DNA from 2 places in the Gilliamella sp. Imp1-1 genome. Region 1 is predicted to be linked to the other one. Evidence: riboswitches for the same ligand, from Rfam matches in the RefSeq annotation. Region 1 holds a riboswitch; the other holds the start of a gene.

Region 1 (6,297 bases):
AAGGCAACTATTCATCAGTTGATGAGGCACATAAAGCAATCAAGTCTTTGCCAAATGCACTACAGAAAGACAAGCCATGGGTTAAATCTGGTGCAATGATTAATAAAGAAAAAGTAGCAAAATAACCAAGGATATCGTTTATTTATCCGATCAACGACAAATAGGAGTATCCGTTGAAGAAGCAACGAGCCTTTTTAAAATGGGCTGGAGGAAAATATGAGCTTGTGGAGACAATTAAACGGTATCTACCAGAGGGCGATCAGCTAATAGAACCTTTTGTTGGAGCTGGTTCTGTTTTTTTAAATACTAACTATAAAAGTTATATCTTAGCGGATATCAACCATGACTTAATTTCATTATTTACATTATTAAAATCAAGTCCAGATCAATTTATCCGTGACCTTAGATTACTATTTGTTGCTCAAAATAATCACGCAGATGCGTTTTATCAACTGCGTGATGTATTTAATGGAAGTAAAGATCAGTACATCAGATCACTTTTATTTGTCTATTTAAATCGACATTGTTATAACGGCTTATGTCGTTACAACAACAATGGACTATTTAACGTACCATTTGGACGCTATAAGACAATTTATTTTCCTGAAAAAGAACTTTACTTTTTTGCAGAAAAAGCTCAAAGAGCACAATTTATTTGCGCACCTTACCACGAAGTAATGAAAAAAGCGGCAAAAAATTCAGTAATTTATTGTGATCCACCCTATATACCCCCAAATGAATCAGCTGGATTTACGGCTTATTACTCAAATATATTTGGATTTGAAGAGCACAAAAACTTGTCAGAATTAGCTGAAACTATGGCGTATAAAAAAAACATACCCGTGCTAGTGTCTAATCATTATACTGATTACACAATGAACCTTTATAATAATGCAAGCGAACTTTATAGAACAGAAATGAGACGTTCAATTAGCTGTGCTGGTAAAGGAAGAAAAAAAATTGACGAGATTTTAGCATTATACAAAAAGTCTTAGATAGCTAAATATAAGGCGAGTTATTAGAGGTAAGTTATGAAAGAATACATTATTGCTCCATCAATATTATCGGCTGATTTCGCTCGTCTTGGTGAAGATACACAAAAAGTGCTGGATGCAGGAGCTGATGTAATACATTTTGATGTCATGGACAACCATTTTGTACCTAATCTCACAATGGGAGCAATGTTTTGTAAAGCTTTACGAAACTACGGTATTAAAGCCCCTATTGATGTGCATTTGATGGTATCACCTGTTGAAGAGATAATTACCTCATTTGCCAAAGCTGGGGCAACCAATATATCTATCCATCCAGAAGCTACTATCCATTTGGATCGCTCATTACAGTTAATTAAAGATCATGGCTGCACAGCTGGTATTGTATTTAATCCAGCTACACCACTTGATTATTTAGATTATGTCATAGATAAAATTGATATTATTTTATTAATGAGTGTTAACCCAGGTTTTGGAGGTCAATCTTTTATACCTTCAACAATTAAGAAATTACAACAAGCTAAACAGCGCATTATTGAATCTGGACGCAATATTCGTTTAGAAATTGATGGCGGTGTAAAAATTGACAATATTGCCGAAATAGCTAGAGCTGGTGCCGATATGTTTGTTGCTGGTTCAGCTATATTTAGCCAACCCGATTATAAAACAGTTATTGACGCCATGCGTAAAGAATTAGCAGGAGTTGAACATGAATAAACTAGAAAATATTCAAGCAGTAGCTTTTGATTTAGATGGTACATTAGTTGACAGCGTACCAGGACTAGCATTAGCAACACAAAATATGTTAGCAGACTTGAATCTACCTACAATCAGCAACGAACAAGTCAAAAATTTTGTAGGCAATGGTATTGATATTATGCTAGAACGAGTATTCAAAGCAATTGAAGTCGATCCATCAACAGAATTATTTGCCAAAGCTAAAGAGCTATTTAATCAGCACTATGATAAAGTCATCGATGCAGAAACAAAACTATTTCCCAATGTTAAAGAGACCTTAAAAGTACTTCACGATAATAATTATCCACTAGCATTAGTAACCAATAAACCCGCACAATTTTTGCCTGCTCTGCTGACTTCTTTAGGTATAAAAGAGTACTTTTCATTAGTGCTTGGTGGGGGAGATGTGATTAAATTAAAACCACACCCAGCGCCTTTATACCAAGTAATGGCTAAATTTGGATTATTCTGTGATCAGTTACTTTTTGTTGGCGATTCAAAAAATGATATTACTGCAGCCCAAAATGCTAACTGCCCAACTGTTGCATTAAGTTATGGTTATAACTATGGCATATCGATCGCCACTAGCAACCCTGATTTCTTATTTGACGATTTTAAAGATATATTAACATTATTACCTCAGCCAAAAGCTAAGGCAAAAAAATAATTAGCATAGATTAGGAATAAATTATGAGCAAACCGATTGTATTTAGTGGCGCTCAGCCATCAGGAGAACTAACACTTGGTAACTACTTAGGTGCTTTAAAGAATTGGGTGGCTCTGCAAGGCGAATATGATTGCATTTATTGCATCGTCAATCAACATGCAATTACCGTACGCCAAGATCCGAACAAATTACGTAAAGCCACATTAGACACACTCGCCCTATATTTAGCTTGTGGTATTGATCCGCAAAAAAGTACCATTTTTGTACAATCACAAGTGCCTGCGCATGCAGAACTCGGCTGGGCATTAAACTGTTACACCTATTTTGGTGAACTAAGCCGTATGACTCAATTTAAAGATAAATCATCTCGTCATTCTGAAAACATCAATGTGGGATTGTTTGATTACCCAGTACTGATGGCTGCGGATATTTTGCTCTATCAAGCAAACTTGGTGCCAGTAGGTGACGACCAAAAACAACATCTTGAACTATCACGCGACATTGCTATGCGATTTAATGCACTTTATGGTGATATATTTACTATTCCTGAACCCTTTATTTCGAAAGTGGGAGCTCGCGTCATGTCACTACAAGAACCCACTAAAAAAATGTCTAAATCAGACGAAAATCGCAATAACGTAATTGGTTTACTCGAAAATCCAAAAGATATCGAGAAAAAAATCAAACGTGCAATGACCGATTCAGATGAGCCACCTGTGGTACGTTACGATCTAAAAAATAAAGCTGGTGTTTCAAACCTACTTGACATTTTAACTGGCGTGACAGGTAAGCCTATCAGCGAACTTGAAAAAGAGTTCGAAGGCAAAATGTATGGCCACCTTAAAACCGAAGTAGCAACACAAGTCATTGATATGCTAACTACACTTCAAGCGAAGTATCATCAGTATCGAGATGATGAAAGTTATCTAATTTCAATAATGCAAGAAGGGGCAGAAAAAGCACGCTCAAAAGCCGAACCAACTTTGAAAAAAGTTTATAATGCAATCGGTTTTGTATAATTGAAGAATTAATAACTGATTGTTACTAAAAATAAAACAGTATGCAATGGCTTTAAGATACAAGGAAAATGGGTAACGATTAAAGCCATTTAAATATACAGGTTAGTTATGAAGATTATTATTCTTGGTGCAGGACAAACAGGTAGTGCGCTTGCTGAATATCTTGTCACTGAAAAACAAAACGATGTCACGGTGATTGATGAAAATTATGATAAATTACAATCACTACAAGAACGTTTTGATTTACAGGTGATTTGCGGAAAATCATCTTACCCACAAGTTTTAGAAAGTGCTGGTGCTGAATCAGCTGATATGCTTGTTGCTGTAACTAACTCTGATGAAGTCAACATGATGGCCTGCCAAATTGGGCATGTCATGTTCAATATTCCACAAAAAGTTGCGCGCATTAGATCACCTGAATACAATAACGAAAACTACCCTCTTTTCAATAAAGATTGTATTAATATCAATCATATCATTGCTCCAGAAAACCTTATCACCAACCATATTAGTCAATTAGTACAATATCCTGGTTCGCTACAATTTGCATCTTTTTACGACAATCGTGTCTGTTTGGTTGCCGTTACCGCTTATTATGGCGGTGCTTTAGTAGGTAGTGAATTATCAGAACTCAAAGAACATTTACCACATGTTGAAGCTCGAGTAGTAGCTATTTACCGTAAAAACCGTTTTATCCGACCGCTTGGTTCAACACTTATAGAAGCGGGCGATATGGTCTACTTTATAACGCCACCCGTTAATATCAAAGCAGTGACCAGTGAGTTACAACGGTTAGAAAAACCATATAAACGAATAATTATCAGCGGCGGCGGTGGTGTAGCTGTCGCTCTAGCAAAACGTTTAGAAAATGACTATCAAGTCAAATTAATTGAGCGGAATGCCGAACGAGCCGAATTAATTGCCGAGCAACTCGTTAATACAACAGTATTACATGGTGAATCATCGGACCAAGAATTGCTCTCACAAGAACAAGTTGAGCTTACTGATCTATTTATCGCTGTTACCAGTGATGATGAATCCAATATCATGTCTTCTATGTTAGCCAAAAGAATGGGAGCAAAAAAAGTAATTGTACTAATTCAACGCCAAGCCTACCTTGAACTAATTAATGATAGTGTGATTGATATTGCGATTTCTCCACAACACGCCACAATATCTGAGCTATTAAGCCATGTTAGACAAACTGGGGTTGTTAAAGTTGTTTCATTAAGACAAGGGGAATCCGAAATTGTCGAAATTATTGCCAATGGTAATAGTGAAACATCAAGACTAGTTGGCAAAAATATTAATGGCTTAAAACTCCCATCGGGTGCAACCATCGGAGCTGTAGTGCGTGGAGAAGATGTTATTATCGTTAATACTGATTTAACCATTGAAGACAATGATCATCTAATCATCTTCTTACCAGATAGAAAAGCAATTACTGATATTGAAAGATTATTACAATAGCTTGTTAAAAACAGATAATCAGTTCATAATAAAAAAATCATTTTGACTCGGGGTGTTTTTTGTCTAAACAAAAAACTGAGATTTCACCCGTTGAACCTGATCTGGATTATACCAGCGTAGGGAAGTCTAAGCCATAAAAGCCTTAAATTGGCAAATTCTTCCCGACATTTATAGAATTAATAAATCAGTAAGAAAGGAAGAAATATGTCAGTAACCAAATCATTCCAAATTACCCAAACCGCTCCTTTTATCAATCATATAAAACAAAAACGCCCACTAGTGCATTGCATTACTAATGATGTAGTCCAAAACTTTACCGCCAATGTGCTACTTGCTATTGGTGCATCTCCTGCAATGGTGATTGCCGAACAAGAAGTTGCTGAATTTGTCAACATTGCCGATAGCTTATTGATTAATATTGGCACTATTCACAGCAACACAGCCCAAAGTATGCTATTAGCGGCCGCCAAGGCACAGCAAACACAAACTCCATGGGTACTCGATCCTGTTGCTGTAGGAGCTGCACTTAATTATCGAACTGAAATTGCACATCAATTATTATCATTTAATCCCACAGTAATACGAGGTAATGCTTCAGAAATATTAGCACTAAATGGTCAAAAATCTTTCTCAAAAGGCCCCGACGGTCAAGACACAACTCAATCAGCTTTAAACGCTGCCCAAGAGCTTGCGCAAAAATATCAAACTATTGTCGCAATGACGGGCGATGTTGACTACATAACTAACGGAAACAGCACATATAGTATAACTGGAGGTGATATTGCTTTAACAAAAGTAACAGGTACAGGATGTTCATTATCTGCAATGGTAGCGGCTTTCATAGCTAATTCGCCTGACCCATTATCAGCCACTGCCTGTGCATGTTTTATGATGAAAAAAGCTGGTGAGCTAGCTAATAAACAACAAGGACTGGGGACTTTCTCGATATCACTATTAGATCAACTCTCAACATTTAATCCATCGCTTTAATAAGGAAATCAGATGAAAAAACAACTGGATTTAACCCTCTATTTAGTCCTTGATCCATTATTATGCGGCGGCATTAATGGCATGGTAAACACCACCAAAATTGCTGTTTCAAATGGTGTGACTGCAATACAGTTAAGATCTGAACATGAATTTAGCGGTAAAGATTGGTACTACGCTGCCTTAGCATTGAAAGAAGCATTAAGCGACACCTCTGTTCCACTATTTATTAATGATCATGTAGATATTGCTTTAGCGGTTGATGCCGATGGTGTCCATATTGGACAAAGTGATTTGCCTGTTGATGTAGCTCGACAACTTATCGGCAAAGATAAATGGTTAGGTCTTTCGGTAACTAACCAACAACAACTTAAAGCAGTTCCTTGGCAGCAGGTTAATTATATTGGCATAGGGCCTATCTTCC
Region 2 (6,297 bases), on a different contig from region 1:
TGAAACTTGAATCCTTGTTGATGCATGATTTCTCGCAATGTTTATAGTATTAATTACTGTAAACAACACTAGAAATTCCTACAATTAAAAAGTTGCTATATCAGTACTAAATTTCATCTAAAATAAAACGACGTTTGGTTTATCAGAACATCAACTCCATACTTTTTCAATTCAATTATTGAAGTGATAGCTAAAATAGTTGTTTTATCAAATTCATGATAAAATATGGTTTCTTTTAAAAACTTTACAAAAAAAATTAATGCGATGAAAAAAATAAAATATTCTTTGTTGCTAGTTTGCAGCATAACATTGGTCGGTTGTTTTGGTTCAGATACCACTTCGTCTAGCTCTGTTGATCGTATGATTGATAATCCAACACCAAATGAAATAAAAGTGATTATTGATGGAAATGAATTAAACATTCCAGCAAAATCAAGTGTGAATTATACATTTGAATACGGTAAGCATACACTGTCTTACGGTAATCAATCATTAAATTTTATAGCTAAACCTTCAACAACTAATAGTTCAGGATTAATTAATCCTACTCAAAGTAATTATTATTTATTAACAACTTTCTATACAACTTCAAATGTGAGTGATGAAACTTACGATAAGTTGATAGCTAAATATTTAAATTCAGTTCCAGTAATTATTAAAGGTGAACAGCAAGAGCTTGAACTACCAGTTAAAGTTATTAATGATGTTTTTATTGAGCGTCAAAAAGATTTTTGGGATTATTCAGTAGATGAGCCTTATCCAGATGAAGTAACTTTACGAGGGAAAGGGCAATTTCAATCTCGAAAAATCAAATTATTCCGAGAAGATGGCTTTATTGAAGCTTTAAAAGCAGAAGGGCTTAATGAAAAAGTTGATTTTATAAATGAACATCCTAAATTTTCTGAGCTTAAAAAATATACTATACCAAATATTCAGCTAGATGCTATTGCTTGTAAGAAAGGTCGCGAATTTGTAGAAACGCAGTTAAATGATTGGAATAAGCTTTTTACTCTGACAGGTAAAGATTTAGCCTTGTTATACAAACAGTTAACATCGTCTGAAACTTTTCACACGAAACATGCCATCATAAAAGAATGTACGAAAGCAGAAGATTCAAATCAAAGCTATCAGTTCGCTACAAGAGAACTTGATGGGGCATTCGATGAAACTAAACAACTTAATTTTTTTATAACTCAATAAACTAATTTAAGTAAAGGTAAACATTTAACCAAATTGGTAATAGTTGCCTCTCCTTTATAATATAAGCGCCATATCTTTTGTCAGTGATAAGGCGTTTGTTTTTTTTCATGTATATTCTTTATAGCCGTTTTTTAAACTTCATAAATAAAGCGAGTTGTTCCTACATTAAATTTTTATCACTTCCGATGTTTACAATCTTCATACTAACCTCTAAACTAATCGATGTTCTCAACGGGGTGCCCTGAAGGGCTGAGAATGTTAGATAGAATAACATAACCCGCCGAACCTGAACTGGATCATGCCAGCGGAGGGATTTGAGTTATTGCACTTGCTCAAACCTTTTGTCTTTTATTTGCTATTTTGGAGGCAAAATGTTTTGTAAAAAATTGTTATTATCCTTGGTATTTTCGGTACCTTTTATGGCAAATGCTGCCAATGTAAAACCAACCTTAACTGTTTATAGTTATAATTCCTTTATTTCAGAATGGGGACCGGGAAGAGCAATTGAGAAAGGTTTTGAAGCACAGTGTAACTGTGAACTTGAGATTGTTACATTAGGCGATGGAGTAGCGGTTTTAAATCGAATGCGGCTTGAAGGTGATAGAACTAATGCTGATGTAATTTTAGGATTAGACAATAATCTTTTAGAACAGGCAAAACAAGCCAAAATAGTTATACCTCATCAAATCACTAAACCAGATAATTTAAATACCAACTGGTGGGATAGTGATTTTATGCCTTATGATTTTGGTTATTTCGCTTTTATTTATGATCAACAAAAAATCAGTAATCCACCACACAGCATGCATGAGTTAGTAGATAATAAAGCCAACTGGAAAATTATCTATCAAGACCCACGAACCAGCACTCCTGGGTTAGGTTTATTATTTTGGGTGAAAAATATATATGGTGATGATGCCGCATCTGCATGGGAGAAAATAGCAAAAAATACTGTGACAGTGACTAAAGGTTGGGGTGAAGCTTATGGCCTATTTTTAAAAGGCGAAGCTGATTTTGTGCTTAGTTATAGCACTTCGCCAGTTGCACATATTATGAATGATAATGATCATCGTTATGCTGCTGCTATTTTTGACGAAGGGCATTATCGCCAAGTCGAAGTTGCGGGTATTACTAAGTATAGTCAGCATCCCGAATTGGCACGTGCTTTTTTACAATATTTATTAACGCCTGATGTACAACGTCAATTTGCTGAAAAAAATTTCATGTATCCGATTATTAATATAACGTTGCCTGAAGCTTTTCAGCAAATTAAACCAGTCAATAAAGCCCTCGAGTTTGATGCCAAGCAAGTTAAAAATAATCAAAAGAGCTGGGTGCGTGAATGGAAATCCACCATTAGTAAATAGTTTTATTCAGTATAATGTTGAAATTAAGAACGTTAATCCCTGGCATTAGTGCTGCAAGCTTGATTTTAGTTGTATTAGGTTCAGCACTATTTGCGCTTTGTTTAGTTGCTTTTGAGTCTAATAATTTAACTGTCTATTTTGATAGTTATTTATTACATGTTATTTGGATAACAATATTTCAAGCAACGTTATCAACATTGCTATCTGTGTTATTGGCAATATTGATGGCTAAAGCCCTATCGATAGTCAATTTTTGGGGTAAAAATCTATTGCTACGCATTATGCCTATCACGTTTATATTTCCTACGTTGGTTGTGGTAACGGGGTTATTATCTGTTTATGGGCAACATGGTTTATTAGCGTCGTTTTGTCATTATTTAGGTTTGCCTTTTGTGATATCCATTTATGGTTTAAAAGGTATTTTATTGGCACATATATTTCTTAATTTCCCTTATGCTTGTTGCTTGTTTTATCAAACCTTAAATAGTGTACCAGTCGAACACAAACAATTAGCTGCTCAATTGAATTTTTCGAGTTTTACTTATTTTAAATTGGTGGAATGGCCACTATTGCGTCGACAGTTGCTACCTATGGCATCGCTAATCTTTATGCTTTGTTTTTCTAGCTTTGCTATTGTATTGGCACTAGGTGGTGGACCTAAATATACCACACTTGAAGTTGCCATTTATCAATCCATCCGTGAATTTGATTTGATACAAGCCGTGCTTTTAGCATGTTTGCAGTTGGTTTGTTGTACTTTTTTTATGGGGTTGATGCAAAAGTTTAATTATAGCTATAAATTTAACACTCACTATGTTAAGCAAAGTTATCGTTTACCTGTTTCGTTTAGCTTAATTTTGTCGAGTTTTGTTATTATTGTTATTGGTGCATTATTTATTTTGCTACCCATCATAACTATATTAATAAAAGGTATTTATTTTTTTCAGTGGTCATTTTTTTCAGTGGCCTTTCAACGTGCAGTTATGTTTTCTTTACTAATTGCTTTTGGGGCAGCCAGTATTGCTATGCTACTAGCTTTATTATTACTTTATACAAACAGCCGATTATTGATTAATCAGCAAATAAAATGGAGTAATCGGTTAATGTTAATTGGATCGCTGATTTTAATTATCCCAAGCATGGTGCTGGCATCTGGTTTATTTTTGTTGTTATTTTCGTACGCTTATAGTTCGGTCTTTGTTTGTGTTTTGACGATGCTTTGTAACAGTTTAATGGCACTACCATTTATATTAAAAAACCTTGCTGCACCAATGTATGATGTTACATCACGTTATTGGCAAGTAAGCCAGTCACTTAATATTACTGGCTTTTGGCATTTTTATTTAATTGAATATAAAGCACTAAAAAAGTTAATTATTCAAAGTTTTGCTTTTTCAGCAATATTATCGTTGGGTGATTTTGGTATTATTGCGTTATTTGGTGGCCAGTCAGTCACAACGTTACCTTATTATTTATATGAGCAAATATCGTATTATCGTTATCATGAAGGTGCTGTAACTGCTGCATTATTGCTAATATTATCTTTTAGTTTACTGGTTGTGATAGATTATGATCGAACTGAATCAAATTAATTGTCAATACGATAATTTTAAAATGCATTTTGATATCAAAATTAATGCAAAAGAAAAGGTGGTTATTGTTGGACCAAGTGGTGCAGGTAAAAGCTCATTGTTAAGCTTGATTGCTGGGTTTATTTCACCAAACTCTGGGCAAATTTTACTTAATCATCAAAATATGATTCACACTCAACCAGGAAAGCGACCCGTTTCAATTTTATTCCAACATAATAATTTATTTGATCATTTAAATGTTGAACAAAATATTGGCTTAGGCATAAAGCCTTGTTTAAAACTAAATACATCGGAACGCCAAAAAATAGATGATATGTTAGCTAAAGTTGGTTTAACTGGTTTTAATAATCGTTATCCCGAACAACTTTCAGGTGGTCAGAGTCAACGTGTTGCGTTAGCTCGTTGTTTAATTCAACGTCGACCAATTTTATTGTTAGATGAGCCATTTTCAGCTCTCGATCAAGCATTACGGTTTGAGATGTTAGCATTAGTTGATCAAAGTTGCGATGAGCTCAATTTGACATTAATGATGGTGTCACACAATCTTAATGATTCGCTTAGTTATTTTTCTCGTTGTTTGGTAGTAGATAATGGGCAGATCGTTTTTTATGGTTTACCAAACCAATTAAACCAACCTGAAAATAATCACATTGCAAAGATATTGGGTTTAAATATCTCCAAGAAGTAATAGGTTAGCATTTAATAAGTTATATATTTAAATTTAGATATTTAAAGCTTAAGGTTTTATTAATCTACCAAGCGTATATTGCATTTAATGATCAATAACAACGCAAATTAAATATCTATGCTAAACATAAAAGCAACCCACAAATTTAGCTGGTTAGCACTTATCTTTAATATTCTATTTTTTACTTATTTTTCTAGTGCATTACAGTTATATATTTTTCTTTCGGGGCATTCTAATGCAATTGGACTTCGCGATTCAATTATCTATAGTTTAATTTGGCTTATTCCTGTTTTGATTTTTCCTAATTATACAAGAAAGATTGCGACTGTATTTGGTCTTATTGTCGGCTGTTTGTCTTTGGTTTCAGTCGGCTATTTTGTGATTTATCGACAAGAATTTTCGCAAAGTGTATTTTTTGTTATGGCAGAATCAAATTATAGTGAATCGAGCGAATTTGTTCAGCAGTATTTTAGTATTAAATTAGTTGTGGTATTGATTATTTATAGTTTAGTGGGTATTTATCTTTGGAGTAAAGTCAGACCTGTTTATATTAAAACAGCTACTAAATGGATTGTATCACTATTAATAGCTATTTATGCCATAATGCCTGTGTTTATTAGTGTGACAATAAAAAAATCATCTATTGAAAAAGCCGGAACTCATTTACTAACGCGTATGGAAACAACTGTGCCATGGCAACTTATTAATAGTTATTTGGCTTATCGATCTCAACTTAATAATATGGAAGATATTTTAAATCATTTAGACACTTTACCTCCTGTTGAAAATTTAAAAGATGCTAACGGTAATACGCCTAGGACGTTGGTGTTAGTCATTGGTGAATCAACAACACGTAATAGAATGAGTATTTATGGTTATGGTCGAAATACCACACCTCAAATTGAGCAGTTTAAAAAAGATAATGCTGATTTTGTTGTATTTAACGATGTGGTTTCATCAAGACCTTATACTATCGAAATTTTGCAACAAGCGTTAACTTTTGCTGATGAGAGGCATCCAGATTTATACCTTAAAACACCTTCATTAATAAATCTTATGAAGCAAGCAGGGTATAAAACATTCTGGATCACTAATCAACAGACCATGACCAAGCGTAATACCATGTTGACTATGTTTTCTAAACAAGCCGATGAACAGTTTTATATGAATAACGATCGTAATCAAAGCTCAAGACAATATGATGAATCGGTATTTGAGCCTTTCAAAAAAGTGCTAGCTGACAACGCTGAAAAGAAATTTATTGTTATCCATCTGCTTGGTACGCATATGAAATACGAGTTCCGCTATCCAAAAGACGGTAGGTATGAACGTTTTAAAGATAAGGAAAGTATTCCATATCCTCTCGATGACGATAAAGTATATGTATATAATAGTTATGATAATGCAATAAGTTATAACGATTATGTCACAACAACACTGTTTAATATCT

The links. Region 1 has a riboswitch for thiamine pyrophosphate ahead of thiM (hydroxyethylthiazole kinase). Riboswitches for the same ligand answer to the same signal wherever they lie in the genome.
Region 2: it holds a riboswitch for thiamine pyrophosphate, as region 1 does, so the genes downstream of both, thiB (thiamine ABC transporter substrate binding subunit) here and thiM (hydroxyethylthiazole kinase) in region 1, are expected to answer to the same signal.

What each region holds. Positions count from the first base shown of each region.
Region 1 covers NZ_LZHK01000114.1:25,290-31,586, forward strand. The annotation lists gene A9G38_RS09615 (SPOR domain-containing protein) at 1-125, shown strand, start outside; gene A9G38_RS09620 (Dam family site-specific DNA-(adenine-N6)-methyltransferase) at 174-995, shown strand; gene rpe (ribulose-phosphate 3-epimerase) at 1,032-1,709, shown strand; gene A9G38_RS09630 (phosphoglycolate phosphatase) at 1,702-2,397, shown strand; gene trpS (tryptophan--tRNA ligase) at 2,421-3,416, shown strand; gene trkA (Trk system potassium transporter TrkA) at 3,525-4,886, shown strand; TPP riboswitch at 4,925-5,026, shown strand; gene thiM (hydroxyethylthiazole kinase) at 5,091-5,876, shown strand; gene thiE (thiamine phosphate synthase) at 5,889-6,297, shown strand, end outside.
Region 2 covers NZ_LZHK01000001.1:1,282-7,578, forward strand. The annotation lists gene A9G38_RS00020 (hypothetical protein) at 226-1,200, shown strand; TPP riboswitch at 1,423-1,531, shown strand; gene thiB (thiamine ABC transporter substrate binding subunit) at 1,572-2,567, shown strand; gene thiP (thiamine/thiamine pyrophosphate ABC transporter permease) at 2,582-4,159, shown strand; gene thiQ (thiamine ABC transporter ATP-binding protein ThiQ) at 4,137-4,847, shown strand; gene cptA (phosphoethanolamine transferase CptA) at 4,965-6,297, shown strand, end outside.